Regions from separate parts of the Streptomyces sp. NPDC031466 genome, predicted to be linked through region 3. Evidence: riboswitches for the same ligand, from Rfam matches in the RefSeq annotation. Region 3 holds a riboswitch; each other region holds the start of a gene.
What was found. Region 3 has a riboswitch for cyclic di-AMP ahead of ACZ5GP_RS25055 (C40 family peptidase). Riboswitches for the same ligand answer to the same signal wherever they lie in the genome.
Positions count from the first base shown of each region.

Region 1: it holds a riboswitch for cyclic di-AMP, as region 3 does, so the genes downstream of both, ACZ5GP_RS17600 (transglycosylase family protein) here and ACZ5GP_RS25055 (C40 family peptidase) in region 3, are expected to answer to the same signal.
Region 2: it holds a riboswitch for cyclic di-AMP, as region 3 does, so the genes downstream of both, ACZ5GP_RS15135 (M23 family metallopeptidase) here and ACZ5GP_RS25055 (C40 family peptidase) in region 3, are expected to answer to the same signal.

Region 1 covers NZ_JBVIJT010000006.1:524,579-534,452, reverse strand. The annotation lists gene ACZ5GP_RS17635 (class I SAM-dependent methyltransferase) at 1-80, opposite strand, end outside; gene ACZ5GP_RS17630 (NAD(P)/FAD-dependent oxidoreductase) at 248-1,651, opposite strand; partial or broken gene ACZ5GP_RS17625 (GtrA domain-containing protein) at 2,183-2,632, shown strand; gene ACZ5GP_RS17620 (Ppx/GppA phosphatase family protein) at 2,605-3,579, opposite strand; gene ACZ5GP_RS17615 (DUF501 domain-containing protein) at 3,576-4,109, opposite strand; gene ACZ5GP_RS17610 (FtsB family cell division protein) at 4,151-4,627, opposite strand; gene eno (phosphopyruvate hydratase) at 4,757-6,043, opposite strand; gene ACZ5GP_RS17600 (transglycosylase family protein) at 6,349-7,095, opposite strand; cyclic di-AMP (ydaO/yuaA leader) riboswitch at 7,100-7,288, opposite strand; gene ACZ5GP_RS17595 (transglycosylase family protein) at 7,484-8,539, opposite strand; gene ACZ5GP_RS17590 (cytochrome P450 family protein) at 8,688-9,874, opposite strand, start outside.
Region 2 covers NZ_JBVIJT010000005.1:662,200-672,073, reverse strand. The annotation lists gene lhgO (L-2-hydroxyglutarate oxidase) at 1-305, shown strand, start outside; gene trmB (tRNA (guanosine(46)-N7)-methyltransferase TrmB) at 442-1,254, shown strand; gene ACZ5GP_RS15145 (PrsW family intramembrane metalloprotease) at 1,298-2,692, shown strand; gene ACZ5GP_RS15140 (aldo/keto reductase) at 2,716-3,660, opposite strand; gene ACZ5GP_RS15135 (M23 family metallopeptidase) at 3,764-4,840, opposite strand; cyclic di-AMP (ydaO/yuaA leader) riboswitch at 4,851-4,998, opposite strand; gene ACZ5GP_RS15130 (PP2C family protein-serine/threonine phosphatase) at 5,201-6,361, opposite strand; tRNA gene ACZ5GP_RS15125 (tRNA-Met) at 6,517-6,590, opposite strand; gene ACZ5GP_RS15120 (chaplin) at 7,050-7,274, shown strand; gene ACZ5GP_RS15115 (hypothetical protein) at 7,449-8,408, shown strand; gene ACZ5GP_RS15110 (4a-hydroxytetrahydrobiopterin dehydratase) at 8,555-8,875, opposite strand; gene ACZ5GP_RS15105 (Twin-arginine translocation pathway signal) at 8,881-9,874, opposite strand, start outside.
Region 3 covers NZ_JBVIJT010000010.1:112,234-122,107, reverse strand. The annotation lists gene ACZ5GP_RS25085 (PspC domain-containing protein) at 1-47, opposite strand, end outside; gene ACZ5GP_RS25080 (PspC domain-containing protein) at 231-1,520, shown strand; gene ACZ5GP_RS25075 (LuxR C-terminal-related transcriptional regulator) at 1,517-2,245, shown strand; gene ACZ5GP_RS25070 (hypothetical protein) at 2,735-3,373, opposite strand; gene ACZ5GP_RS25065 (C40 family peptidase) at 3,407-4,483, opposite strand; gene ACZ5GP_RS25060 (hypothetical protein) at 4,828-5,181, shown strand; gene ACZ5GP_RS25055 (C40 family peptidase) at 5,297-6,583, opposite strand; cyclic di-AMP (ydaO/yuaA leader) riboswitch at 6,592-6,747, opposite strand; gene pcrA (DNA helicase PcrA) at 7,050-9,539, shown strand; gene ACZ5GP_RS25045 (M23 family metallopeptidase) at 9,621-9,874, opposite strand, start outside.

The sequences.
Region 1 (9,874 bases), on a different contig from region 3:
CAGCCCCGGACGCGCACCGGCAGCTCGGCTCCCATGAGCTGCTCGGCGAGTCTCTCCAGCCGCAGTGCGGCGTTTCGCATGGCGCACACCTCCGTGAGGAAGACCGCTGGACGGTCCGACACCACGTAAACACCACGGGCACCCCGCGCACTCCCACGAGACGCCGAAAGGGGCCGCCCGCACCACGGATGGCGGACGGCCCCCTTCGGGGTGGATCAGTGACGCGTGGTCACCCGGTGACGCGAGGTCAGGAGGCCTTGGCCTTCTCCTCGGCCTTGACCGCCGGGGCGGGCTCGGCCGCGACCTGCGGCTTCGGGGCCGGCTTGGCGGCCTCGTAGAACTCCTCGCGAGGCGCTTCCAGAGCACCGAGGGAGACGACCTCGCGCTTGAGGAACATGGCGAGCGTCCAGTCCGCGAAGACGCGGATCTTGCGGTTGAACGTCGGCATGGCCAGGCCGTGGTAGCCGCGGTGCATGTACCAGGCGAGACGGCCCTTGAGCTTGATCTTCATCTTGCCCATGACGATCATCGCGACGCCCTTGTGCAGGCCGAGACCGGCGACCGCACCCTTGTTGGCGTGGCTGTACTCCTTCTGCGGGAAGCCCCGCATGCCGGAGATCACGTTGTCGCCGAGGACCTTCGCCTGACGCAGCGCGTGCTGGGCGTTCGGCGGGCACCAGGCGTTCTCGTTGCCGGCCTTGCGGGCGGCCATGTCCGGCACCTGGGCGTTGTCGCCCGCGGCCCAGATGTAGTCCGTGCCCTGCACCTGGAGCGTCGTCTGGGTGTCCACGTGACCGCGGGGGCCGAGCGGCAGGCCGAAGCGGGCCAGCGCCGGGTTCGGCTTGACGCCGGCGGTCCACACGATGGTGTTGGAGTCGACCTCGAGGCCGTTGTTCAGGACCACGTGGCCGTCCACGCAGGAGTCCATGCCGGTCTTGAGGTAGACCTCGACGCCGCGGCCTTCCAGGTGCTCCTTGCCGTACTGGCCGAGCTTGGGACCGACCTCGGGGAGGATCTTGTCCGCGACGTCGACCAGCACGAAGCGCATGTCCTCGCGCTTGACGCTCTTGTAGTACTTGGCCGCGTCGCGGGCCATGTCCTCGACCTCGCCGATGGTCTCCGCACCCGCGAAGCCACCGCCCACGAAGACGAAGGTCAGCGCCTTGCGGCGGACGTCCTCGTCGGTCGTGGAGTCGGCCTTGTCGAGCTGCTCGAGGACGTGGTTGCGCAGGCCGATGGCCTCCTCGATGCCCTTCATGCCGATGCCCTGCTCGGCGAGGCCGGGGATCGGGAAGGTGCGGGAGACCGCGCCCATCGCGATGACGAGGTAGTCGAAGGGCAGCTCGTACGCCTCGCCCACGAGGGGGGCGATCGTGGCGACCTTGCGGTCCTGGTCGATGGTGGTGACCCGGCCGGTGAGCACCTCTGCCTTGGGCAGCACGCGTCGCAGCGGGACGACGACGTGCCGCGGCGAGATGCTGCCGGCGGCGGCTTCGGGGAGGAAGGGCTGGTAGGTCATGTACGACCGGGGGTCGACGACCGTGACGGTCGCCTCTCCGTAGCGCATCTTCTTGAGGATGCGCCGAGCTGCGTACAGGCCTACGTACCCACCGCCTACTACGAGGATCCTGGGACGCTCCGTGGTGCTCATGCCATCGAGTATCCACCTGCCGGGCGGGGGTCGCTCGTGCGCCCCTTCACAAGCATGGGGAGAGCCTCTGCTACACTTCGCCGCCCACGTGACCGAGGTCATGCCGGATCAGGGGAACCACAGTGCCGCGCGAGTCGTTGTCCACCCCTTGTGAGCTGCCGCTCTGAGTCGGCAGCGGCGGTGAACCACTGCACCGCCCGCCCCACGGGCCCCGCGCCGGCAGCGCCGAGACCACCCCCGCGAGAACCCCTGGATGACCTTTTCGGGGTCCCGATGCCCCCGAACCTCGCTCCCCAGGGCCGAAATCCTTGTGAAGAACTTCACGAACTTTCCCGACGGACTGTCACGGCGAGGGCTCCGCACCCCCCTTCGACGCCACCAGACCGCAGGCATGGCGCCATAAATGGATACCCATGGCGCCACGCATGTGCCATGATGGCACCACTGCGGCACACCATGCTGTCCTCCCAGGTCAGAGGCGTGCCTTTCGCGAAGCGAGCCGGCACAACGAGCCAGCAAAGGGGTCGGGGCATGGAGAGAACAGGGAGCCAGGGACAGGCCGCCTCCGGTGCTGTCACCGCCTTCGCCCGCTTCGTGCTCTGCGGCGGCGGGGTGGGGCTCGCGGCCGGCTTCGCCGTGGCGGGTCTCGCGTCCTGGCTCCCCTGGGCGCTGGCCAACGCGGTGATCACCGCGGCCGCAACCCTGCTGGCCACCGAGCTGCACGCCCGGTTCACCTTCGGCGCGGGCCGCCGGGCGACCTGGCGCCAGCACGCGCAGTCGGCCGGCTCCGCGGCGGCCTCGTACGCGCTCACGTGCGCGGCGATGCTCGTCCTTCAGGAGCTGGTGGCGGCGCCCGGCGCGGTGCTCGAACAGGGCGTGTACCTCGGGGCCTCCGCCCTCGCCGGCGTCGCGCGGTTCGCGGTGCTGCGCCTGGTGGTCTTCGCCCGCGCGGGTCAGCCCCGCAGGCGCTCCTCCGCGACCTCCGCCGCCACCTTGTGGGCGATCCCGTCGAGGATGTCGTGCTCGCTCACCACGACCTCGCGGGCGCCGGTCCGGTCCATGATCGTGAGCAGGACGAGGGCGCCCGCCGCGATGACGTCGACGCGGCCCGGGTGCATCACGGGGATCGCGGCGCGCTCGGCGTGCGTGGCGCCCATCAGGCGCTCCGCGATGGCCGCCACCTGTTCGTAGGAGATCCGGGAGTGGTGGATCGCCCGCGAGTCGTAGGCGTCCAGGCCCAGCGCGATCGCGGCGACGGTGGTCACCGAGCCCGCGAGGCCGACCAGGGTGCGGGCCTCCTTGAGCGGGACCGCCTGCTCGGCGAGGTCCAGGGCGGCCTCGACGTCCGCCCTGACCGCGGCGAACCGCTGCGGCGAGGGCGGGTCGGCGACCGCGCCGTCGCGCACGAGGTGACGCTCGGTCATGCGGACACAGCCGACGTCCACCGAGCGGGCCGCCTCGACCGAGTCCGTGCCGACGACGAACTCGGTGGAGCCGCCGCCGATGTCCACGACCAGGTAGGGCCCGGCCAGGTCGTCGCGGCCGGCCAGTTCCCGGGTGGCGCCGGTGAAGGAGAACTCCGCCTCCTGCGCGCCGGTGATGACCTCCGGCTCGACGCCGAGGATGTCCAGGACGCCCCGGACGAACTCCTCGCGGTTGTCCGCGTCGCGGGAGGCGGAGGTGGCGACGAAGCGGACCCGCTCCACGCCGCCGTGCGCCTCGATGGCCTCGGCGTACTCGCGGCAGGCCGCGAAGGTGCGCTCCAGCGCCTCGGGGGCCAGCCGCCCGGTGCGGTCCACGTCCTGGCCGAGGCGCACGATCGTCATGCGCCGGTCCAGGTCGCGCAGTTCGCCGGTGACCGGATCGGCGTCCGCCACCAGGAGGCGGATGGAGTTCGTGCCGCAGTCGACGGCGGCGACGCGGGTCACGCCTCGTCCCCGGGCGCGCACGGCGTGACGCAGGGACCCTTGGCCCACCACTCGGGCAGCATCGCGATGGCCTCGTCGCCGAGGGGGTTCACGCCGGGCCCCGCGGCCAGGGAGTGGCCGACCAGGACGTGCAGGCACTTCACGCGGTCCGGCATGCCGCCCGCGCTCGGGAAGCCCTCCAGGACCTCGATGGCGTCCCGGCGGGCGATGTAGTCCTCGTGGGCCGCGCGGTAGGCGGCGGCCAGCTCGGGATCGCTCTGGAGCCGCTCCGACATCTCCTTCATCACGCCGTTGGCCTCGAGGGTGCCGATCGCGGACGCGGCCCGCGGGCACGTCAGGTAGTACGTGGTCGGGAACGGCGTCCCGTCCGGCAGGCGCGGCGCCGTCTCGACGACGTCGGGCTGACCGCAGGGGCAGCGGTGGGCGATGGCCCGCAGCCCGCGCGGCGGGCGGCCGAGCTGCTGCTTGAACGCCTCGACGTCGGCGTCGGTGGGCTCGGTGCGGTCGGTGGAGGGCGGGGGCGTGTGCATGCCTGTCTTTCGATCGGTTCTCTACGGGGGCCGTGCTGGGGTCAGTCGGGGCGGTCGGCCTTGTCGACGCCCTCCCAGACGTTCGAGTACCAGGGGCGCGAGGCCGCCCCCTGGTCCGCGCGCCGGCTCTTGGCCGCCGCCGGGTCGATGACCGTGAACCCGGTCTCGCCCGGCCGCACGTAGTGCAGGCGGTCCCGGATGCGCTGCTCGGCGTACGCGTCGTCCTGCCAGCGGGCCTTCTCGTCGCGCAGCTTCTCGACGTCCTCGCGCTGCTCGGCCTTCTGCCGGCGCAGGTCGTCGATCTCGGCGCGCTGCGAGACGTACTGCCGCATCGGGTAGGCGAGCGCCACGACCAGGGAGCAGAGCACCAGCGCGAGCAGGGCCGCGCGGCCGGTGAGCCGGGAGCGCCGGGCCTGGCGCTTGGTCTGGGACCGGTAGACGCGCTCGGCGGTCTGCTCGCCGAGCAGCCGCAGGCGGGTAGCGGTGGAGAACCGGTCCTTGGTCCCGGCCTTGGCCATGTTCCGCCTCCCCAGAGCAGCGCGGCGTGTAAACGTACCTACGTCCCCGCACACGGTACGGGACCGGGTGCGGGGACGTAGGTAACCACGGGCTCACGCGGCTGGGCGCGCGGGAGCCCCGGCGTCGTGCTACTGAGCGGTGCGGAACCGCGGGAACGCGCTGCGGCCGGCGTAGACCGCGGCGTCGTCGAGGATCTCCTCGATGCGCAGGAGCTGGTTGTACTTGGCGACGCGCTCGGAGCGGGCCGGGGCACCGGTCTTGATCTGGCCGCAGTTGGTGGCGACGGCCAGGTCGGCGATGGTGACGTCCTCGGTCTCGCCGGAGCGGTGGGACATCATGCACTTGAAGCCGTTGCGCTGGGCCATCTCGACGGCGTCCAGGGTCTCGGTCAGCGAACCGATCTGGTTGACCTTGACGAGCAGGGCGTTCGCGGAGTTCTCCTCGATGCCGCGGGCCAGGCGCTCGGGGTTGGTGACGAACAGGTCGTCGCCGACGAGCTGCACCTTGTCGCCGAGCTTCTCGGTGATGGCGTTCCAGCCGGCCCAGTCGTCCTCGAACAGCGGGTCCTCGATGGAGACGAGCGGGTACGAGGCGACGAGCTCCTCGTAGTACTCGGTCATCTCCGCGGCCGAGCGGGACTTGCCCTCGAACTCGTAGGAGCCGTCCTTGTAGAACTCGGAGGCGGCGACGTCGAGCGCGAGCGCGATCTGCTCGCCGGGGACGTAGCCGGCTTCCTTGATGGCCTCCAGGATGAGGTCCAGGGCGGCGCGGTTGGAGTCGAGGTTCGGGGCGAAGCCGCCCTCGTCGCCGAGGCCGGTGGCCAGGCCCTTGCTCTTCAGGACCTTCTTCAGCGTGTGGTAGACCTCGGTGCCCCAGCGCAGCGCCTCGGAGAACGACTCGGCGCCGATCGGCGCGATCATGAACTCCTGGATGTCGACGTTGGAGTCGGCGTGCGACCCGCCGTTGAGGATGTTCATCATCGGCACGGGCAGCAGGTGCGCGTTCGGGCCGCCGAGGTAGCGGAACAGCGGCAGGTCGCTGGCCTCGGAGGCGGCGTGCGCGACGGCGAGCGAGACGCCGAGGATGGCGTTGGCGCCGAGGGAGCCCTTGTTGTCGGTGGCGTCCAGGTCGAACATGGCCTGGTCGATCAGCCGCTGCTCGGTGGCGTCGTAGCCCACCAGCTCCGGGCCGATCTGCTCGATGACGGCGAGGACGGCCTTCTCCACGCCCTTGCCCTGGTAACGGTTGGGGTCACCGTCACGGAGTTCGATGGCCTCGAAGGCACCGGTGGAGGCACCGGACGGGACGGCGGCACGACCGGTGCTGCCGTCGTCGAGGCCGACCTCGACCTCGACCGTGGGGTTGCCTCGGGAGTCCAGGATTTCCCGGGCTACGACGACGTCGATGGACGGCACGAGCATCTCCTTCTGGGATGTGACGCGTTTACGAGAGCCGCTTCGGCCCTGCGTCTCCTGAGCCTAACCGGCCCGGAGCCTTCGGCCAGCCGACCGCCCGTCCCCTGGGACGGACAGTTGCGCAAACAGCCGGGAAACGGGGCGTAAGGCCACGTTTTCTACTCGCTGGTAGCGAACAAGGCGGGCCGGGTGTGACGCGGACATGCCCCCGCCCCGGTGCGTACGGGGGTACGCGCACCGGGGCGGGGAGCCCGTGGGGACGGGGCGGGCGGCCGTGCGTCCGCCGAGGCACGGCCGCGGGCGGGTCAGCTGAGGTGGAGCTGCTGGCCCGGGAAGATGAAGTCGGCGTTGTCGATGATGTCGCCGTTCAGCTTGTAGACCTTCTGCCAGCCGCCCTTGACGTCGTGCGCCGCGGCGATCTTGGACAGCGTGTCGCCGGTCTTGACCTTGTACTCGCCGTCGCCCTTCTCGACCTTCTTGCCGGTCGGGGTCTCGACGGTCTTCTGCGACTCGGTCTGCGGCGCGGGCTGCGGCTTCGGGGCCTGCTGCGCCCGCTGCTGGGGGGCGGCCTGCTGCTGGGGGGCGGCCTGCTGCTGCGTCTGCTGCGGCTGCGGCTTGGTCTGCTGCTGCGGGGCCTGCTGCTGGGGGGCCTGCTGCTGCGCGCCGCCGCCGTTGTACGCGGCGCCCGAGAGGCCGACGCCGCAGCTCGGCCAGGCACCCTTGCCCTGGCCGGCGAGGACCTTCTCGCCGATCTCGATCTGCTGGGCCTTGGAGGCCTTGTCGGCGGTGGGCGCGTACTTCGTACCGCCGTAGGCGGCCCAGGTGGAGGGCGAGAACTGCAGACCGCCCTGGTAGCCGTTGCCGGTGTTGATCGACCAGTTGCCGCCGGACTCGCACTGGGCGACGGCGTCCCACTCCTGGCCGGTGGCGGCGCTGGCCGAACCGGCGGCCATCAGCGGGGCGGCCACGGCGGCACCGGTGACACCGGCGAGCGTGACGACACGGGTGGCCTTGGACGGACGGCGGTGCTTGCCCTTGCTGGAAAACAGCATGAGTTCATCCCCTCACCGACGCCTGCGAGGTGAGCTGTCGGGTTCGGGCCAGTGAAGTTGCCCGGTCGCACCGACTTCGGTGCGACTTCACCCCTAGCCGGTCCCGTCCGCGGCGCTCCCTCGCGGAAGCCCCAACGTCCGGACCCGGCACTTACCTTGGGTCCCCCGCTCCTGCCCACGGCGCTCGAAGCGACGACTGTTCCCGTCCGGCCGTTGGCAGGATTCGGCGTACCGACCGGCGGGGCCCACGAGTGGCGGGCGATGACGACCGTAGTCACGCGATCGCCACAATTTCAAAGACGATCAGGCCTTCTGAGACCCATCTCTCACTTGCGCCAATGCGGACATACGGTTGCGAAGCGCCCGGCGGACGCTTCGTCAACTACCGCTACTTTTCGCCCAAATCGAGGCTCTGACCGGGGAGAATGAGGTCCGGGTCGGCTCCGACGGTCTCCTTGTTCTCGGAGTACAGCTCGTGCCAGCCGCCCTTGACGTCCAGGTCGTCCGCGATGACCGAGAGGTTGTCCCCGGAGCGGACCTCGTAGGTCCCGTCGGCGACCTTCTGGGTGCGTTCGCCGCCGCGCGAGGCGTGCCGGCCGGTGCGGTCGCCGTCGGCGTTCCGCGCGTCGGCTGCGGAGGTCTCGTCCGCGTCGCCGGCGCGGTGGCGGCCGGCGGCGGAGTCCTCGGAGCTCTCGGAGGGGTCGGAGGAGTTCTTCGGGTCGCGGGAAGTGCCGTCCTCGGCGCCGGACTTGCCCGCCTCGGACGCCCCGTCCTTGCCGTCCGATGTGTCCACGACGTCCGTCCCGTCGTGATTCTTGTCTCGGGAGGCGCGGTCCGATCCGGGCGTGTCGCCCGCGTGGCCGGAGGACTTCCGCTTTTCTGACGTGTCGTCGGAGGTGTCGGTGGAACCGGCACCCTTCCCGGCCGCGGACTCGCCCTTGCCGGCCTTCTCGCCGGTCTTCTCGCGGGCCTTCTCGTCCGCACCCTTGCCACTTGCTCCGCCGGCGCCCGACGTGTCCGAGGGCTCGGGGAGGATCGGGTCGCCCGGGTCGACGTCGGCCGCGGCGCCGCCGTCGGTGAGCCCGGCGATCGGCCCGCAGCTCGGCCAGGCCTTCGGTCCCTTGGCGTCCAGGATGTCCTCCGCCACGGCGATCTGCTGCGACTTGGAGGCCTCGTCGGCGCTCGGCGCGTAGTTCAGGCCGCCGTGCTGCTCCCACGTCTCCTGGGAGAGCTGGAGCCCTCCGTAGTAACCGTTCCCGGGGTCGGCGCTCCACTCACCGCCGCTCTCGCACTCGGCGAGCTTGTCCCACGTCACCGTCTCGGCGGCGCTCGCGCTCGTGGCCCCGAGGAGCGGGATGGCGATGGCTGATCCGGTGACTCCGGCCGCGACGATGAGGGCCGGGGCCTGGCGGGGGCGTCGGTGACGACCATTGCCGGAGAGCATGCGGTTGCCTTTCGGGAGACTGTGACGACGACCCGGGCACCGGGGTGCCCGAGTCGACGTGAACGTAGCCGCACTCGAACACTTGTCACAAGTCGATGCAGCGGAGATCACGCGAAGATCACAGTCGTGACACGCCGTCAGTCCTTACTCATCCGGCAGCCGTTTCATGTGCGGGTGTGAACTCCACCGGCAGGGTGCGCAGTCCCCGCATGATCAGCCCGCCGCGCCAGCGCAAATCAGCGGGATCGCCCGCGAGTTGCAGATCGGGAAGGCGCCGCAGCAGCGTCGCGAGGGCGGTCTGGCCCTCCAGGCGGGCGAGCGGCGCGCCCAGGCAGTAGTGGATGCCGTGCCCGTATCCCAGGTGCTGGTTGTCGCGCCGGGACAGGTCCAGCGTGTCGGGCCGCTCGAAGCGCGCGGGGTCGCGGTCGGCGGCGGCCAGGACGACCAGGACGGGGTCGCCGGCGGCGATGTCCTGCCCGCCGACGGTCAGCGCCTCGGTCGCGAACCGCCAGGTGGCCAGCTCCACGGGGCCGTCGAAGCGCAGCAGTTCCTCCACGCCCGTCTCCAACAGGGCCGTGTCGCCCCCCGCCAGGGCCTCCTGGAGCCGTGCCCGCTGCTCGGGGTGGGTCAGCAGGGCGTACACGCCGTTGCCGATGAGGTTCACGGTGGTCTCGAAGCCGGCGAACAGAAGGATGAAGGCCATGGCGGCGGCCTCGTTCTCCGTGAGGTGCTCGCCGTGGTCGGAGGCGCGGATCAGGTCCGAGATGAGGTCGTCGCCGGGATCGAGTCGCTTGCGGTGGATCAGTTCGGCCAGGTAGCCGCGCATCTTCTTCACCGACCGCGCCACACCGCCCCGGGGGCCGCCGCCGTGGCGGATCATCATGCCCGCCCAGTCCCGGAAGTCGTCCTGGTCCTCGCGGGGGACGCCGAGCAGGTCGCAGATGGCGTAGATGGGGAGCGGGAAGGCGAACTCGTGGATGAGGTCGGCGCTGCCTCTTTCGACGAAGGCGTCGATGAGGTGGTCCGTCAGCTCCTGGACCCGGGGCGCGAACCCGGCGACGCGGCGCGGGGTGAACGCCTTCGACACGAGGCGGCGCAGACGGGTGTGGTCCGGCGGGTCGATGTTGAGCAGATGCGTCATCAGCTCCGCCTTGCGCTCGCCCGGGATGCCGGTCTTGCCCTTGGCGTGCGCTGGCTCGGCGTGGTGCGCCGGGTTCTTGCTGAGCCGCTGGTCGGCGAGCGCCTGCCGGGCGTCCGCGTAGCGGGTGACCAGCCAGGCCTCGACGCCGCTGGGCAGCGTGGTCCTGTGCACCGGGGAGTTCTCCCGCAGCCAGG
Region 2 (9,874 bases), on a different contig from region 3:
GGCACATAGCCCGGCGCCACTGGCGCTACGGGGCGGGCGAGCTGCGCCGCTCGGCCTCCAAGTCGGCGTTCACCGACGCCGTGCGCAGGCTGCTGCCCGCGGTCGGGCCGGACGACCTGGTCCCCGCGCCGGCGGGGGTCCGGGCGCAGGCCGTGCTGCGGGACGGCACGCTGGTCGACGACTTCCTCATACGGGAGGGGGCGCGGACCGTCCATGTACTGAACGCGCCCTCGCCCGCGGCGACCGCCTCACTGCCGATCGGGCGGGAGGTCGCGCGGCGGGCGCTGGCCTCTTTGGGGGGGTAGTGCGGGGCGCCCTTGGCGGGGGGAGGGCGTCGGTCGCCGTGCGGGGGAAGCCCCGGCAACCCGTAAAATCGGGCGCACTGTGTCTGAGTCTCCCCGTATCCCCGAAGTCCCTGGCGGCCCCGAAGCTCCCGAGGGGGTGTCGTCGACCGCGGAGGGGCGGGGCGGGCGGCGCGCGCCGGCCGCTCCCCGGTTTCCCGGGGGGCCCTCGCCCGATCCCGCCGGGTCGCACCACGAGCGGCGGATCCGCAGTTTCCAGCCGCGCCGCAGCCGGGTGACCACCAGCCAGGGCGACGCCCTGCGGCGGCTGTGGCCCACGTGGGGCCTGGACATCGACGGGCTGCGCACCCTGGACCTCGGCGAGCTGTTCGCGGACGACGAGGGGCCCCGCCCCGACCTCCCCGTCGTCCTGGAGATCGGCTTCGGCATGGGCGAGGCCACCGCGAAGATGGCCGCCGCCGACCCGGACACCGGCATCCTCGCCGTCGACGTCCACACCCCCGGCCAGGGAAATCTGCTCGGCCTCGCCGAACGGGCGGGACTGACGAACGTACGCGTGGCCAACGGCGACGCGATCATCCTGCTCCGCGAGATGCTCCCGCCCGAGTCCCTCGACGGCCTGCGCGTCTACTTCCCCGACCCCTGGCCCAAGGCCCGCCACCACAAGCGCCGCCTGATCCAGCCGGAGTTCCTGACGCTGGCCGCGCCCTCGCTCAAGCCCGGGGCGCTCCTGCACTGCGCGACGGACTGGGAGCCGTACGCCGAGCAGATGCTGGAGGTGCTCACCGCGCACCCCGACTTCGAGAACACGCGGCCGGACGGCGGCTACGCCCCGCGCCCGGAGTTCCGCCCCCTGACCCGCTTCGAGGGCCAGGGCCTGACCAAGGGACATGTCGTCCGCGACCTGCTGTTCCGCCGCACCGCACCGCTCGGGACCGGCGCCGGTCGGTAAGGCCCCGTCGCGGCCACCCGTATCCCTCGTTAGGGTCAACGACGTGGCCACCAGTTCTCCGTATCCGATACCCCCCGAGGCCCCCGCCCCGGGAGAGGTCCGCCGCGCCCACTGGTGGCAGCGGCGCGCGATACGGGCGGCCGGGCTCGTCACGCTGCTCGCCCTGTCGGGCCTGGTGATCCTCGCCCTGGTCAGGGAACAGACCGGCACCGAGGGCTTCCTCGTCGGCCTCGGCCTCGCGACGGTGCCGGTGCCGCTGCTCGTCGCCGCGTTCCGCTGGCTGGACCGGGTGGCGCCGGGGCCCTGGCGCAATCTCCTGTTCGCCTTCGCGTGGGGGGCGTGCGCGGCCGCGCTCATCGCGATCGTCGCGAACAGCTTCGCGATCCGCTGGATAGCCACCGCCACCGCGGACCCGCACAGCGCCGACACCCTCGGCGCCACGGTCATCGCCCCGATCGTGGAGGAGTCGGCCAAGGCCGCCGCCGTCCTGCTCGTCTTCCTGTTCCGCAGACGCGACTTCACCGGCGTCGTCGACGGCGTGGTGATCGCCGGGGTGACCGCGACCGGCTTCGCGTTCACCGAGAACATCCTCTACCTCGGCAACGCCTTCGTCACCGACCAGCTCAGCCGCGACAGCGGCCTGGCCTCCGTGACGGCCGCGACGTTCTTCGTGCGCGTGGTCATGTCGCCGTTCGCGCACCCGCTCTTCACCGTCCTCACCGGCATCGGCTTCGGCCTCGCCGCGTTCTTCGCCGAGCGCCAGCACGTGCGCCGCGTGCTGCTCCCGCTCACCGGGCTGCTGCTCGCGATGGGCGTGCACGCGCTGTGGAACGGCTCCGCGGTCTTCGGGCAGTACGGCTTCTTCACCGTGTACGCGCTGTTCATGCTGCCCTCCTTCGGCCTGGTGACCTGGCTGGCCATCTGGACCCGGCAGCGCGAACTGCGCCTGATCCGCGCCGAGCTGCCCGCCTACGCGGCGGCGGGCTGGCTCACCCCGCCCGAGCCGTACGCGCTCGGCTCGATGCGCGCCCGCGCGCTGGCCCGCGACTACGCCGCGTACACCTGGGGGAAGGCGGCGGCCCGCACGGTCGCCGAGTACGAGACGTACGCGACGTCCCTGGCGTTCCTGCGCCACCGGGGGCGCCGCGGCAGGGCCGGCGCCGACTTCGTCGTACGCGAGCGGGAGCTGCTCGAAGAGCTGTGGGAGCGCCGCGGGCCGGCCCGCCCCGCCCTGGCCTACGCGGCCCGCGCGACGGCGCCGGTCCTGTACCCCATGCCGATGCCCCTGGCCGTGGGGATGCCCTACGCCGGACACGGCCACCCGCCGCCCTACGGCGCCCCTGCCTACGGCCCCGCATACGGCGGCCCCGCACCGGGCGGCCCCCCGTACGGCCACCCGGCGTACGGCTGGCCGCCGCACAACCTCTACCGCTCCTAAGCGCCCCGGCGCCACGCCCGGCGTCAGGCGGAGGCCGCCGTGAGCGTCGCCAGCTCCACCTCGGTCAGTTCCACGTCCGCGACCGCCAGCAGGGCCGGCAGCTGCTCGACCGTGCGCGCGGAGGCGATCGGCGCGGCCACGGTCGGCCGGGCGGCGAGCCAGGCGAGCGCCACGGTGGCGACCTGGACGTCCCGCTCGGCCGCGATCCGGTCGAGCGCGTTCAGCACCCGCTCGCCGCGCTCACTGCCCACGTACTCCTCGACGCGGCCGCTGCGCGCGCTCTCCACCCGCGTGCCGGGGCGGTACTTGCCGGTGAGGAAGCCGGACGCGAGCGCGAAATAGGGGACGGCCGCGAGGCCGGCGCGGGAGGCGACCTCCTGGAGGGGGCCTTCGTAGGTGTCGCGGGAGACGAGGTTGTAGTGGGGCTGGAGCGCGACGTAGCGGGCCAGGCCCTCGCGGTCGGAGAAGTCGAGGGACTCCTGGAGCCGGTCGGGGGCGATGTTGGACGCGGCGATCGCCCGCACCTTCCCGGCCCGCACCAGCTCGTCGAGCGCCCCGATGATCTCCTCCACCGGGACCGACGGGTCGTCGAAGTGGGTGTAGTAGAGGTCGATGTAGTCGGTGCCGAGGCGGCGCAGGGAGGCCTCGGCGGCGCCCTTGATGGTGTCGGCGGAGAGTCCCTTGAAATCGGGGTGGGAGCCGACCTTCGTGGCGACGACGACATCGGAGCGGTTGCCGCGCTCGGCGAGCCACGCGCCGATGAGCGTCTCGGACTCGCCGCCCTTGTTGCCGTCCGCCCAGTGCGAGTAGGCGTCGGCGGTGTCGACGAAGTTCCCGCCCGCCGCGACGTAGGCGTCGAGGACGGCGAAGGAGGCGTCCCGGTCGGCGGTCCAGCCGAAGACGTTGCCTCCGAGGGAGAGCGGGAAGACGTCGAGGTCGGATGAGCCGAGCGTACGGAGAGAAGTCATGCGTTCCTCAACGTCCCTGCCGGAAGGGGAATTCCGGCAGGGCACGGCTCGGCGCGCGCGGGCGCCGGACTCAGGGGGCGCTCAGGGGCTGCTCAGGGGCTGTTCAGGGGTTGAGGCCCTTGCCCTGCAGCCAGGACAGCGGGTCGATGTTGGCCCCGCCCGCGGTGTGGACCTCCATGTGCAGGTGCGGACCGGTGACGTTGCCGGTCGCGCCGACCCGCCCGATGACATCGCCGGTGGCGACCTTCTGACCCACGCTGACGTTGAGCGAGGACTGGTGGCAGTACCAGACCTCGGTGCCGTCGGGCAGCTCCAGGACCGTGCGGTAGCCGTACGCGCCCGCCCAGCCGGCCTCCTTGACGGTGCCGGTGTGCACGGCCTTGAGGGGGGTACCCGTCGGCGCGGCGAAGTCCAGACCGGTGTGGTGCCCGGAGGACCACATGGCACCGGCGTCACCGAAGTGCGAGGTCAGGGTGTACGAGGAGGTGGGCAGCGCATAGCTCTTGGCGAGCTTGGCCCGACGCTCGGCCAGGGCCTTGGCCTCCCGGGCCTCCCGCTCCTTCTTCTTCTGGGCGGCGGCCTTCGCGTCGGCCTCGCGCTCGGCCTCCCGCTGCTGGGCGGCGGCTTCGGCGGCGGCCTTCTCGGCGGCGCTCTCCTCGGCCGCGGTGCGCACCGCGTCGTCCGCCTGGGCCTGCTGGTTCTCCGCCTGCCGCATGATGCGGGCGCGCAACGCCTCGCCCGCGTCGGCGCCGCCCTGCCGGATACCGGCGGTGCCGGCACCGGCGGTGGTGAGCGGCGTGGCGGCCGGGACGGCATCGGCGCCCGCGGCGGCGGACGCGTCGTCGGCCATCAGGGAGCCGATGCCGGGAAGCGAGTCGGCCTTGGGCAGCGAGTCTGCGACGGCGCCCAGGTCGGGCATCGAGATGGTGACCGGCGGCTTGCCGTCCTGCGCGGTGGCGATGCCTCCCGCGCCGACGGCGGCGATGACGCCGACGCCCAGCACGGTGGAGCTGCGGGCGAGCCCGCCGCCGCCCTTCTTGTGCACACGGTGCCTGCCGCGGACGGGGCGGACGGACTCCTCGGTGGGGTTCCATTCCTCCCAGGTCTCCTGGTCGTACCCACCGAAATCGTCGTCGTTCGGTATGTACACGGCTTGGGGGGCAGGCCGGTTGGACGCCACTGGGGCGCGCTCCTTTCCTTCCTTTCGCCTACCGGGTTAGCTGACGGGTTCGGAGCAGGAAGGTCTCCTACGAGCATCCGGCACGAGGGCGCGGATGCCTGATTCACCCCAAGTTGGTGGTTCCCCGGCTCCCTTGCGGGATTAGGCGCGTGCGCACGGAGCCGTCGCTGGTGACGGCTGGGACGACCGCGCTGCGTTATCGAACGTTAATAGACGGGGGGCCCGTATTCCAAGCCGTTCCGATTGATCGTTAACGGCTTCGGCCCGTACTTATCAGGACACGGGCGCCAGGACCGGGGCGAGTTGACCCCTCGCCGCGTTGACAAAACGTCAGTTGGGCCGTGCGGCAACGCACTTCGGTCACCCCGGGTCACCGTCACGCTCGTGGTGTCCGTGGGTCACGTCCGCGGTGGCGGGGCGCCGCAGGGCGAGCAGCGCCATGTCGTCCGTGGCCGCGCCCCCGGTGTGCCGCCGCACCTCCTGCGTGAGCGTGGCCAGCAGCGCGTGCGGGCCCTCGCGGCCGGGGAAGATCCGCCCGCCGAGCCGGGCCGCCGGGTCGTAGAAGACGCCCGCGGCGTCGCGCGCCTCCGACAGGCCGTCCGTGTAGAAGAGCAGCATCGCGCCGGGCGGGAACTTCGACTCGTCCGCCCGGTCCGGCCAGCCGCCCAGTTCGCCCATGCCGAGCGGCAGCGCGGGCTCGCTCGGGGAGAGCACGCACAGCCGCCCGTCGCCGCGCAGCAGCAGCGGCTCGGGATGCCCTCGGTTGACCAGTCGTACGCAGCCGTCGCTGAGCCGGATCTCCGCGAGGACGGCGGTGGTGAACCCCTCGAAGGCGTCCAGCCCGTCCCGCCGGGTGCCCTCCCGCGCCAGCGCCCGCTCCAGGCGCTGCGCCACCGCCTCCAGGGTGGCCTCCTGCTCGGCGGCCTCCCGGAAGGCGCCGATGACCACGGCGACGGCGGCCACCGCGCCCATGCCCTTGCCGCGCACGTCGCCGACGATGAGCCGCACGCCGTGCGGGGTGTCCTGTACGGCGTACAGATCGCCGCCGATGAAGGCGTCCGCCTGCGCGGCCTCGTACCGCGCCGCGATGTCGAGCCCGCCGATCCGGGGGTCCGGCTGCGGCAGCACGGCGCGCTGGGTGGCCTCGGCGATGGAGCGGGCGGTGGCGAGCCGGTCGTTGCCGCGGCGCACGACGCGGTTGATGACGATGGCGAGGGCGGCGACGGTCATCACGGTCAGCAGTTCGGTGACGGCCTCGACATGGCTGTTCGCCGCGTTGCCGTAGTGCAGCACGATGACGGAGACGGAGGCCGCGGCGCCGGTCAGGGCGGTGTTCAGGAGCGAGTAGAAGGGGGCGGCGATCAGCGGGGCGGCCGTGAAGAGCGGGGCCGCGGTGAAGTCGGGCGGGGTCGAGGCGTCGTACAGGACCCCGACGACCAGGAGCAGGACCGGCAGGGCCCGCACGAAGGCCCGCTCGTGCGCGGTGGCTCCGCTGCCGCCGGTACCTCCACGCTGCCCCACCGCTTGTCTCCCGCCGAGTTTGCGCCCATCACCGCGCTGCACCCAGGTTTCCCGCAGCGGGGCGGGGGTGCGAGCCGGTGTGGGCCGAGCGGGTCACGGGGCGGAAAACACCGAGGGCCGGAAGCATCGAAATGCTTCCGGCCCTCGGCCTTCAGTAGCGGGGACAGGATTTGAACCTGCGACCTCTGGGTTATGAGCCCAGCGAGCTACCGAGCTGCTCCACCCCGCGTCGGTAAACACAACAGTACGCCATCCGGACGGATGAAGCGAACCGCTTCTCCGGGGGCCGGTGGGGTGGTCGGGGGTGGCGGGGTCCGGCGGGGCGGTCGGGGCGGCGGGGTCGGTGGTCGCCGGCTCGGCGTCCGGGGTATCGCGCCGTGTCCCGGGTGCGTCTCGGGCGTGCGGCGCGCCCCGGGCGTACGACCTGCACGTCCTGCCACGCCGCGCTCCCGGGCGCACGACCTGCACGTCCTGCCACACCGTGCCCCCGGGCGCACGCCCAGGCGTACGAATGGGCGATTCGTTTCCCTCTGCCGGGTCACCGGCCGAGCCCCTTCGCGCTGCGCCCGCGAGGCTCCCAGGTAAAGCAGCCCTGCACCTTCGGAAGGCGGCACCCATGTCCACTCCTCCCCCTAGCCCGAGCCCGAGCCCCAGGCACCGGAGCAAGCGCGGAGCCCTCGCCGTGGCCATGGCGCTCACCGCGCTCACCCTCGCCCTCGGTACCGCCCCGGCCACCGCCGACGACCCCGGGCCCGAGCCCCAAGCCGACGGAAAGGTCACCAACTCCCCCGGCCTCGCCACCGGCAACCTGGTGCAGGCCCCCGTGCACGCCACCGTGAACTTCTGCGGCAACACCATCTCGGTCGCCGGCGTCCTCAACCCCACCCCGAACAACGTCTGCGAACCGCAGTAACCCGAAGCGGGTCGTACCTCGGGCGTAGAGGGTGCTCACCCGTCAGGCGTGTGCAGCTCGTCCCGGCAGTTGACGCCGCGCCGCTGCGGTCGATGCGATGGTCACCGCATGGTCGGTGCGACGGGGATGACGAGGGCGCCTTGGCGCACGTGGTGGCAGCGGTGGCCTTGCCGGGTGGGCCGGGCCACGACGGCGTGGGCGGTGGTGTACGCCGGTTTCGGCGTGGCGTGCGCGTTGAGCGGGACGCCCCTGTTCTACCTGGGCAGCGAGCCGGGTCCCCCGGCGCTGGGCTGGGGGGTCGCGGCGGTGGGGGCGGGGGCGGCCCTGACCTGCGGCGCGGTCGCACGGTACGGACTGCGGCCGGCGTCGCGGGTGGGGCTGTGGGTGCTCTGCGTGCCGGCCGGGATGGCCGCGTTCGGCTTGCTGATGGACGTCATCACCCTGGTATTCGGTCAGGGGGTGGACAACGGCGTGGCCGCGGCGAACCACGCGCTGGCGGCGGCCGGGGTCGTGCTGCTCGCGGCCACGGCCCGGTCCGTGCGCCCCCCGCCCGCCGCGGCCGTCGCACGGACTCCTTCCGCCGCCTCCGGGCCGGTCCAACTGGCGGCCGGTGTCGGGACGGCGGCCTTTCTCCCCTACGCGGCGATGAAGCTCATCTGGGCGTCCGGCGGGGCCTTCGCCGGGATGACCGGCGAGGAGATGCTCGCCGTCTCCGAGCGCAACGGCGCGTCAGGAATCTGGCTGACGCTGGAGTCCTGGGGCCTGGACGGCACCGTGTTGCTGGCCGCGCTCGGCGCCTTCCTGTTGTGGGGCCTGGCCCGTCCGTGGGGCCAGGTCTTCCCGCGCTGGTCGCTGTGGCTGCGCGGCCGCCGCGTCCCCCGCTGGCTCCCGCTGGCCCCGGCCTTGCTCGGCGCCGCCACGCTGGCTCCGTACGGGGTGTTCGGCATCGGGTACCTGACCCTGGCCTCGACCGGCATGGTGACGATGCGGCGAGGCGACTTCCACTCCGCGAGCGATGCGCTGCTGGTCGCCTGGATCGGCCTGACCGCGTTCGCCGTCTACGGAATCACACTGACCGTCGCCGCCCACTCGTACTGGCGCCGGACCCGCCGGACGCGCGCTGAAGCGGAGTGACCCCGCGCGGCCAGCCCCGCAACACACCACAGCCTCAGGCCGGAAACACCCCGAAGCCCGACGACACACCGACCCCACAGGCCACCCTCGCCCCGGCACATCGACAGCACCCCAGAACGTGACGGCCCCTTTCCGCCATGCCGAAATCAGGCGATGAGGGTCTCTGCCCCGTGTGCCTGGGCGATTTCGTCGATTCGCTTTGCGAGTTCGAAGTCCGCAGCGGTCAGCTTGTGCCCGGCGTCATGAGTGGTGATGCCGAAGCGAACGTTGTCCCACCGAAGATCGATGTCCGCATGGTGACCGATGAGGCGCTCCACATCGGCGACGTGCACGATCAACGCCACTCCGCCGTGGTAGCGGATCCCGTAAGAACGGGTGATTTCGTCACCGTCGCGGCGCCACCCCGGAATTTCCCGAAGAGCCGCTTCGATCTCCTGCTCACTCAGCGGCACCGGTCCCTCTGCCACGCTCTTCAGCTCCCCTCGATGACGGGCTCCAGAACCTCGGCGAGGTCCCTGCCGACCGGGGCATCCTGCCACGGCCGCATAACCCGCTGAAGAGTGCACAACTCACGCCGCATACGCGCGGACCGGGTCTCGACCGCGATGTCCGCCACCGTGCACGCAATCTCTACGGCCTGATCTGGCTCACCCGCTTCGGCCGCCGCTGTGGCGTGCCTTGCCATGTAGACGCCCCGGTCCCTCCGTGCCGTTCCGGGTACTTCCTCGAGAACCTGACCCCACAGGTCCCCGGCTTCAGTTCCGAGGCCGAGACGGCCGTAGCAGGTGGCGCGTTGCACCTCCAGGTAGCCGGGGGTGCGACGGCAGGCGTTCCCCCAGGGCAGGTCGTCGTCCACGCGGGCGAGCAGACCGTCGGCTTGGTCGATGAGCCGGTCCACGGCTGGGCGGTCCCCCGTCAGACTCGCCCCGTGCGCCTGCTGCTGCAGGGCCATGATGCGAACCTTCGGGACCAGGCGTCTGGAATCCTCCAGGGCCGCCTCGCACAGGTCGATGACCGCGCCTCCGTCGCCCAGGTCCGTGCGTACTTGCGCCTGGTTGACGAGGGAGTATCCGACCAGGTGCGGGTCGCGCGACCGCATCGCGATCTCCTGCGTGATGCCCCGCCAGAAGCTCGCGCCCTGCATGTCCCCGGCGTCCTGGTAGAGCCATCCAACGAGCGCCGAGTACGCGGCCCCGATACGCAACAGCCCGCGCCTCGTCTCACCCTTCGCCGAGCGGACCAGCTTGTCGATCAGCTGGTACTGGGCGGAGACGGTGCCCATCAGATCGTGCGGGCCCAACAGCATGTCCGCTCGGTAGTGCCCCTCCAACTGCTCCTGGAAATAGGTGATCAGGGCGGGGTCTACGTGCTGAGGTGCCACAGGGTCGGCCACGAGCGCGGCAGCGGTGACGGAACCGAGTGCACGGCGGTTCACCTGGTCCTCTTCGTGATGCTCGGGCCGGATC
Region 3 (9,874 bases):
TGGATGGCGGCCTCGGTCTCCGTCTCGGCGGGCTGCTGATCTGTCATGTGTCCATGGTGACTGCCGCGAGCCCGCCGCGGCAGTCGGGACGACCCTGGCCCGACCCTGATATCACCCCTGAGACGACTCGGGCCACACCCCTGACAGGGACGGGGCGGGGGCCGAGATCAGGGAAGTCTCGGGGACCGACCCTGATGCCCGCGTGCGCGCCCGCGTGTGAATATCGAGGCATGCCGGAAGCCGCCGCACCGCCCATCGACGACGCCCGACCGCTGCGCAAGCTGTACCGCAGCGGTGACGGGCGTTGGCTCGGCGGTGTCGCACGCGGCCTCGCGGGGCATCTCGGACTGCCCGTGGTCTGGGTCCGGCTCGTCTTCGTCGGTCTGTTCACGGCGGACGGCCTCGGTGCTCTGCTGTACGCGGCGTTCTGGTTCTTCGTCCCGCTGGGCATCGGCGGCGTGGACGCCGAGCGGCCACCCGCGGCCGTCACGACCGAGACATCGCCGGACGGCCGCCGCAGACTCGTGGCGCGCAAGCCGGACAAGGGCCAGATAGTCGCGCTCCTCGCGATGGTCGTCGTCTGCATGGTCTTCGTCGGCAATGTGGAACTGGACGGCTCGACCAAGGCGTATGTGGTGCCGACCCTGCTCGTCGCCGCCGGTGTCGCCCTGGTCTGGCGCCAGGCCGACAATGCCCGCCGGGCCCGCTGGATGGCCGTCGGCCGCCGCCGGCGCACCATCACGCTCGCCCGATCGGCGGCCGGAGTGCTCCTGGTCGGCGCCGGGGTCACCGGCATCTTCGTGCTCCAAGGGTCCGCCGCACACCTGGGGGCCGTGCTGCAGGCCGCGCTGGCCGTGCTCGTCGGCGTCGCCCTTCTCGCCGGCCCCTACCTCGTCCGCATGATGCAAGACCTCTCCGAGGAGCGGCTGATGCGCATCCGCGCCCAGGAGAGAGCCGAGGTCGCCGCTCATGTGCACGACTCCGTGCTGCACACCCTGACCCTGATCCAGCGCAACGCGGAGAGCGCGGGCGAGGTGCGCCGCCTCGCCCGCGCGCAGGAGCGCGACTTGCGGGCCTGGCTCTACAACCCCGAGGGGACGGGCAAGGATGAGGACGAGGAGCCCGACACCCTCGCCGAGGCGGTCCGCCGCAGTGCGGCGGAGATCGAGGACAAGCACGGGGTGCCCATAGAGGTCGTCGTGGTCGGGGACTGCCCGCTCGACGAGCGGCTGACCGCCCAGATGCAGGCCGCGAGGGAAGCCATGGTGAACGCCGCCAAGTACGGTGGCGAGGGCGGTGCGGTGCAGGTCTTCGCCGAAGTCGAGGGGCAGACGGTGTTCGTGTCCGTCCGGGACCGCGGACCCGGCTTCGACCTGGATTCCGTTCCCGACGACCGCATGGGCGTACGAGAATCGATCATCGGCCGCATGCAGCGCAATGGCGGCACGGCGCGATTGCGCGCGGTGCCGGGCGGCGGCACGGAAGTCGAGCTGGAGATGGAGAGGACGGCGACGACATGAGCGACGCGACCGAGGCGGGCGAACCCGCGGAGCCGACCGGTTCGGACGAGGGCGGTGCGGGTGGGCGTCGTGTGCGGGTCGTCCTGGTCGACGACCACCGGATGTTCCGTACCGGGGTGCGGGCGGAGATCGGCCGGACCGACATCACCGGCGTCGAGGTGGTCGGCGAGGCCGCCGACGTCGACCAGGCGGTCACGGTCATCAGGGCCGCACGCCCCGAGGTCGTCCTGCTGGACGTGCACCTTCCGGGTGGCGGAGGCGTGGAAGTGCTGCGCCGCTGCGCACCGTTGATGGCCGACGCGGAGAGTCCGGTGCGTTTCCTGGCGCTGTCGGTCTCCGATGCCGCCGAGGATGTCATCGGCGTCATCCGGGGCGGTGCCCGGGGCTATGTCACCAAGACCATCACCGGTACGGACCTGGTGGACTCCATTTTCCGGGTGCAGGACGGCGACGCGGTGTTCTCGCCACGCCTGGCCGGCTTCGTCCTCGACGCCTTCGCCTCCACGGACGCGCCCCCGATCGATGAGGACCTGGACCGATTGACGCAGCGGGAGAGGGAGGTCCTGAGGTTGATCGCGCGGGGGTACGCGTACAAGGAGATCGCCAAGCAGCTCTACATCTCCGTGAAGACGGTCGAGTCGCATGTCTCGGCGGTCCTGAGGAAGCTTCAGCTCTCCAACCGCCATGAGTTGACGCGGTGGGCGACGGCGCGGCGGCTGGTCTGAGGTGCTGAGGGGCTGCTGCGGAGCCGGTCGCGCAGCGGCCGGCCGGTACGGGGGCTGACTGCGCGAGGTTCGGGGTGCGAGGCACGGGGCGCGGCCAGGTTGGCTGGGTGCCGGGTGCTGCCTCGAGCGTCGGGTGCCGCCCCTGGCGCCGGGTTCTGCCTCTGGCGTCGGGTGCCGTCCCTAGGCGTCGGGTGCGCCGGGTCGCCCTGAGTGGTGGGCGCCTCGGGGGACGACCTGGGCAGCGGGGCCGCCAGGGTCGTCCCGGGTAGTGCCGCCGCCTGGGCCGCCCTCGCGCGGTGCGCGGTCAGCTTGGTCGGCAGAGGGTGCCGTCCAGCGGGGGTCGGTAGTGGCTGTCGCCGGCCCATCGAACCCGCACCTCGCGGGAGGAGCGCGGCTTCCGCACCGCACACGGGCGAGTACTCGGGGCCGGCGTGACCAGCGCTGAGTATTCGTAGACGGACTTCGGGAAGGGGGCTCGGTGGAGTCGCGCTAGGGGTGCGTGCCGCCGGGGGCCGGGAGCGGCGCCAGTACCCGCAGGGCCCAGCGGTAGTGGGTGAGGGCCTTGGCGGCGCCCAGCAGGCCCGTCAGCCACAGGAGGAGGCCCGTGCCCATGCCGAGGGCGACGTCGGCGTACGTCTCGTGGCCGGGTTCGGCGTACGCGGCCGACTCGAAGGACGCCCACAGGCCGAGCGCGCACACGGCGAGGGAGGACAGGAGCCACAAGAGGCTGAGGCCGGGGGAGCGCAGACGGGCGTCGGACGCCGGGTCTCGGTCCAGGGCGATCCAGGCGTCGGTGAGTTCTCGTATCCGCCGGTCGCGGCGGAGGCTGAGGACGACGCCGACCACCGAGGGCGCCAGCGCCGCGAGGCCGAGGACCGCGAGGACCGGGCCGAGGATGAGCCCCGTGGCGTCCTTCTCCTCGATGAGTTTGATCGGCTGCATCAGCAGTGCCCAGCCGATCACGGCGCCGAGACCGCACAGCCACAGGAACAGGAGCCGGTGCACCCCGAGGTGGCGTCGGCGGAGTTCGTGGAGGGCCATGCCCCGGTCGGTGAGCAGCGCCCGACGGTCCGGCCAGGTGCGCAGCTGCGCGGGAGGGGGAGGCGGCGGCAACGTACGGCTGGGCATGGACCCGACAGTACTGGGGGCCGTCGGGCCGGTTCACACCACCCGGGTGGCGCCCGCGAACGGCATGTGGTCGATCGGTGCGAGCCGCACCGGGGCGCTCGGGTTCGGGGCGTGGATCATCTGGCCGTTGCCCACGTAGATGCCGACGTGGCTGATGCCCGAGTAGAAGAACACCAGGTCACCGGTGCGGAGTGCGGAGCGTGCGACGCGCTCCCCGGCGGCGATCTGGGCGTAGGTGGTGCGGGGCAGCGAGACGCCCGCCGCCCGGTAGGCGGCCTGGACCAGCCCCGAGCAGTCGAAGGCGTTGGGGCCCGTCGCGCCCCATACGTAGGGGCTGCCGATCGCCTTGTAGGCGTAGGAGACGGCGGCCGCGGCGCGGGCGTTGGGAGCCTTGGACGGTGCGTGCGGCTGCGGGGTCCGGGTGTGCGAACGGGTGACCCGGTCGGTGTTGTCGTCCGCGAGCTGTGTGCGCTGCTCGGCGTCCGCGAGCTGTGTGCGCTGTTCGGCGGTGAGCCGGGACAGCAGCCGCTTGGCCTCACCGAGTTTGCCGGTGATCGTGTTCTTGTGTTTCCGCAGTTCCGCCTGGCGCGAGCGGAGGGTGGAGAGGTGACCGTCGGCCTCGGCGTGCAGCTGGTCGATCTGACGGAGCTTCTTGCGCACGTCCCTGATGGCGGCGGCCCGGCGGTTGCCGGCCCGGTCGGCGAACGAGGCGCGGTCCAGGAACTGTTCGGGGTCGGAGGAGAGCGCGAGCTGCACGGAGGGGTCGATGCCGCCCGCGCGGTACTGGGCGGCCGCGTATGAACCGAGGCTTTCGCGGGCGGAGTTGAGTTCGGCCGTCTTGCGGGCCGCCTCGTCGCGCAGCTCGCCGAGGGAGGTCTCGGCCTTCTCGGCCTTCTCCTTCACCCCGTTGTACTTCTCGGTGGCGATCTCCGCCTCCCGGTGGAGCGCGTCGACCTTGGACTTCACCTCGGCGGGGCTGAGCCGGGGGTCCGCGTGCCCGGTGCCGTCGAGGGCGGTCACCGAAGCGGCTCCCGCCAGGGCGAGGGTGGCGGCGGTGCGGGCCGCACGGCCGGTGAGCAAGCGCTGTCGGGGTTTGCGGTGCGCTGCCACGAAGGGGGCTCCTTACCTGACCGGCGACGGCCCGCACAGGGGGAGCGGGCCGCCGCCGGGTTTCTCGGCGGTGATGACCGACTGCCGCCCTGGACGGGCGGCGGTGGGGATCCGGTCACCTGGTGAAGGACGCTAAACCCGGACGTAACGGCCCGGTGAGGGCTTGCGTGCAACTGACGGAAGTGGGCGGAACGGCGACCATGTATGCCCGTTCCGGATGCGGATTCGATGACCTACTTGTCATGAGTGTGGCCATTGTGGTGGCTGTGCCCCAGCTGTCCGTCGCGGGGTGATAAGGGGCCGCCCGAGGTGGGCGACGTGGGGCCGGGCTAGGCTCCGGCCTCATGGACGTACTCATCCATCTCTTCGTCGGCCTGCACATCATCGGCATCGCCTCGCTCCTGGGCGGCTTCCTGACCCAGATGAAGCAGATGGGCCAGGGCACCGCCCGCTTCAGCCCCGCGATGCTGCACGGCGCGTTGACCATGCTCGTGACCGGTGCCGTCCTGGTGGGCCTGAACCAGGCCGACGACAACCCGGTCAACAACCTCAAGATCGGCATCAAGATGGCCGTGCTGATCGTGATCCTCGCGCTGGTCTACGTGAAGCGGGACGAGGAGAAGATCGACAAGGGCGTGTTCGGCGCGGTGGGGCTGCTGACGACGGCCAACATCTTCATCGCCGTGCTGTGGACCTGATCCCCCCAATGACGGCCCTCCGGTAACGGCCCTCCGTTAGCGACCCTCTACGCGCGCGTGGCCCGCACTCCGCGAAGAGTGCGGGCCACGCGCGCGTAGAGGGCGCTCACCAGGGTTATGCCGGGCGCACCACACTGTGGATGGGCAGGTAGGAGATCGCCTCGACACGGACGTTCGCGCCCGGCCTCGGGGCGTGGATCATCGTGCCGTCGCCGATGTAGATCCCCACATGACTGAGGTCGTCGTAGAAGAACACCAGGTCACCCGGCTCGGCATCGGCGGTTCTCACGGTTGTGCCCGCCTTCGCCTGATCCCATGTGGTGCGCGGCAGGGAGATCCCGACGGCCTTCCACGCGTCCTGGGTGAGCCCGGAGCAGTCGTAGGAATCCGGACCGGTGGCGCCCCAGACGTACGGCTTGCCGAGCTGGGCCCGTGCGAAATCGACGACCTTCGCGGCCTTGGTGGAGTACCCGCTGTCCGTGCTCCCCGACCCGGGAATCGACCCGGGGATCGACCCGGGACCCGACCCGGCTCCGGTCCCTGAGCCGCCGTCCTGGCCCTCTCCCGCACCCTCGGCCTGCCCGCCCCCGTGCCCCTGCCCCTGGCCCCGATCCGTCTCCTTCCGCGCCGCCTCTTCGGCCTTGTGCTTGCGCTCCGCCTCGGCGGCCTGTTCGCGCGCCAGTCCCTCGGCCTTGCGCTCGGCCTCCCGCTCCCGCTTCCGTTCGGCCGCCGCGAGCCGTGCCTTCTCCTCGGCGGTCAGCTCCGAGAGCAGCTCACGCGCCTCGCCCAGCTTCTTCTGGACGGTCCGCTTGCTCGTCCTGAGGCCGTCGCGGGAGTCGCTCAGCGTCTCGAGGCTCTGCGCCGCCCTCGCGCGCTGTTTCGTCGCCGACGCCTGCTGCGCCTGGTAGTCGTCCACGGCCTTTTTCTGCCGCGCGGTCAGCCGGCCCGCCAGGTGGTTCTGGTCGAAGTAACCCTGAGGGTCGTCGGCCAGCATCATCGCGGCCGTATGGGAGGCGGCGCCGGTGCGGTACTGCGCGGCGGCGTAGGAGCCGAGCTTTTGACGTGCCTCGTTCAGCTTGTCCGCGCGCTGGGCCACGTCGTCGAGCAGGCGGTCGGTCCTCCTGCGCTGCTTGTCGGTCTTTTCCTTGGCCGAGTTGTACTTCTGGGTGGCCACGCCCGCCTGGTGGTAGAGGTCGTCGACCTTCTTCCGCACCTCTTCGAGGCTGGGTCCTTCGGGGCCGGGCTCTTCGAGGCGGGGCCTCGTCGGCTCGGAGGGGGCTGCCTGCGCGCTCTGCGACAGGAGGGCCACGGAGGTCAGGGCCGCCGTCGTGATGCCGACGGCCGGGGTGGTGCGGGTCCGGGGTGCGGTCGGCCGGGTCCGTGGCTTGCGGTGCGACGCCAAGGGAGGCGACTCCTTCCGTAGACCGCCTACCGGGTTAGCTGTCGGGTTCGGGCGGGTGCTCCGGAAGGTTGCCCTACGGTCCCGTACTGCGTACGGGACCGATTCACCCCAGGTTTTCGGTGGGTCCCCGGCTCCGAACGCGTCGGACTCGGCGGAGGCCACCCGCTCCCGGCGAGGTTCGCCGGCGGGGGACGAGCGGCCCGCGCAGCACGCTAGCCAACTCGTGAGGCGGGTGTGAAGGTTGATGTTCGATATGCCCGATACATTTCCGTGACTTTACGAGGGCCTTGATGCGGGCGTGAGGTGAGCATGACGCGGGAAGCCCGGGGGCCGCTGCGGAGCGTGAGCGTTCGTGGGCGGGGCGTAGAGGAAGGTGAGCCGGTCACCGGATGTGAGTCACCGGCGGATGTGAGGTGGTCGGAACCCGGGGCGGTTTGTCAGTGGGGCCGCCTAGACTCGGGAGGCGATGAGCAGCCTCTTTGATGACAGCTTCCTGGCGGACCTGCAGCCTTCCCGGGCCGCGGACGAAGAGCCCCCGCCGCCGCCCGAGGACAGCGCTCCGGAACCCGTTCCGGACGACTTGTTCAGCGGGAAGTTCGACGTGCCCATGACCCGGGACACGCACTACCGCGACGGTGCCCCGCGCCCGGTCATCGACCCGGCGACGCTCCTGGAGGGGCTGAACGAGAACCAGCGCGCGGCCGTCGTGCACGCGGGCGCCCCGCTGCTCATCGTCGCCGGCGCCGGCTCCGGCAAGACCCGCGTGCTGACCCACCGCATCGCGTACCTCCTCGCCGAGCGCGGTGTGCACCCCGGCCAGATCCTCGCGATCACCTTCACGAACAAGGCCGCGGGCGAGATGAAGGAGCGCGTCGAGCAGCTCGTGGGCCCCCGGGCCAACGCGATGTGGGTGTCGACCTTCCACAGCGCCTGCGTCCGCATCCTGCGCCGCGAGTACAAGAAGCTGGGCTTCACGTCCTCCTTCTCGATCTACGACGCCGCGGACTCCAAGCGCCTGATGGCCCTGGTCTGCCGCGATCTCGACCTGGACCCCAAGAAGTTCCCGCCGAAGTCCTTCAGCGCCAAGATCTCGAACCTGAAGAACGAGCTGATCGACGAGGAGGACTTCGCGGCGCAGGCGGCCGACGGCTTCGAGAAGACCCTCGCCCAGGCCTACGCCATGTACCAGTCACGCCTGCGCGAGGCGAACGCGCTGGACTTCGACGACCTGATCATGACGACGGTCCACCTCCTGCGTGCCTTCCCGGACGTCGCCGAGCACTACCGCCGCCGCTTCCGGCACGTCATGGTCGACGAGTACCAGGACACGAACCACGCGCAGTACGCACTGGTGCGCGAGCTGGTCGGCCCCTCCGGAGGCGAGGGCGACGACCCCGCGGAGCTGTGCGTGGTGGGTGACGCGGACCAGTCGATCTACGCCTTCCGCGGTGCCACCATCCGCAACATCCTCCAGTTCGAGGAGGACTACGCCGACGCGACGACGATCCTCTTGGAGCAGAACTACCGCTCCACGCAGACGATCCTGACCGCCGCCAACGCCGTCATCGAGCGGAACGAGAGCCGGCGCCCGAAGAACCTGTGGACCAACCAGGGCGCGGGCGCCCGCATCACCGGCTATGTCGCCGACACCGAGCACGACGAGGCGCAGTTCGTCGCCGACGAGATCGACCGGCTCACGGACGCGGGTGACGCGAAGGCCGGCGACGTCGCGATCTTCTACCGGACGAACGCCCAGTCCCGTGTCTTCGAAGAGATCTTCATCCGTGTCGGCCTGCCCTACAAGGTCGTCGGCGGCGTCCGCTTCTACGAGCGCAAGGAGGTCCGCGATGTGCTGGCCTACCTGCGCGTTCTCGCGAACCCCGAGGACGCGGTCCCGCTGCGGCGCATCCTCAACGTCCCCAAGAGGGGCATTGGCGACCGCGCCGAGGCGATGATCGACGCCCTCTCGCAGCGCGAGAAGATCTCCTTCCCGCAGGCACTGCGTCGCGTCGACGAGGCGTACGGAATGGCGGCCCGCTCCACCAACGCCGTCAAGCGGTTCAACGCGCTCATGGAGGACCTGCGGACCATCGTCGAGTCCGGCGCGGGCCCGGCCGTCGTCCTGGAGGCCGTGCTCGAACGGACCGGCTACCTCGCCGAACTGCAGGCGTCGACCGACCCGCAGGACGAGACCCGCATCGAGAACCTCCAGGAACTCGCCGCCGTCGCACTCGAATTCGAGCAGGAGAACGCGCAGGGCAACGAGCGGGCGGAAGGCGAGGAGGGGGCCGCCGCTCCGGCGGGCACGCTCTCCGACTTCCTGGAGCGCGTCGCGCTCGTGGCCGACTCCGACCAGATTCCGGATGAGGAGGACGACGGCTCCGGAGTCATCACGCTCATGACGCTGCACACCGCCAAGGGCCTGGAATTCCCCGTGGTGTTCCTGACCGGTATGGAGGACGGCGTCTTCCCGCACATGCGCTCCCTCGGGCAGGTCAAGGAGTTGGAGGAAGAGCGTCGCCTCGCCTACGTGGGCATCACGCGTGCGCGGGAGCGGCTCTACCTGACCCGGTCCTCGATGCGCAGCGCCTGGGGCCAGCCCTCGTACAACCCGCCGTCCCGCTTCCTCGAAGAGATTCCGGATACGCATCTGGACTGGAAGCGGAAGGGCTCCGTCGGCCCCCTCGCGTCCTCCGGTCCCGCCGGTGGCATCGCCTCGTCGCTGTCCTCCTCGCGCTCGCGCACCGGTGGCGCGCAGGGCTTCGCGACCCGCCGCGCCTCGGAGAAGCCGGTGGTCTCGCTGGCGGTCGGGGACCGGGTGACGCACGACCAATTCGGCCTGGGGACCGTGGTCGGGGTGAAGGGCACGGGGGCGAACGCCGAGGCGACGGTGGACTTCGGTGAGCCCAAGCCGAAGCGGCTCCTGCTGCGGTACGCGCCGGTCGAGAAGCTGTAACGCCGAGGGCGGGAGCCCGATGGGCCGCGCCTTCGCCGGCGGCGGCCCATCGGCGAGCCGCGCCCGGCGGGGCGGCCTCGGCTACGTCGGGTCGAGGCCGTGGCTGCGCAGCCACGGCAGCGGGTCGATCGCCGAGCCGTGGCTGGGGCGCACCTCGAAGTGCAGGTGCGGGCCCGTGGAGTTGCCGGAGTTCCCGGAGAAGGCGATGGTCTCGCCCGCCTTCACCGGACCGCTGGAGATCTTGTGCTGGGAGAGGTGGCAGTACCACGTCTCCGTGCCGTCCTTGGCGGTCACGATCGCCATGTTGCCGTAGGCGCTGTTCCACTTCGTGGTCA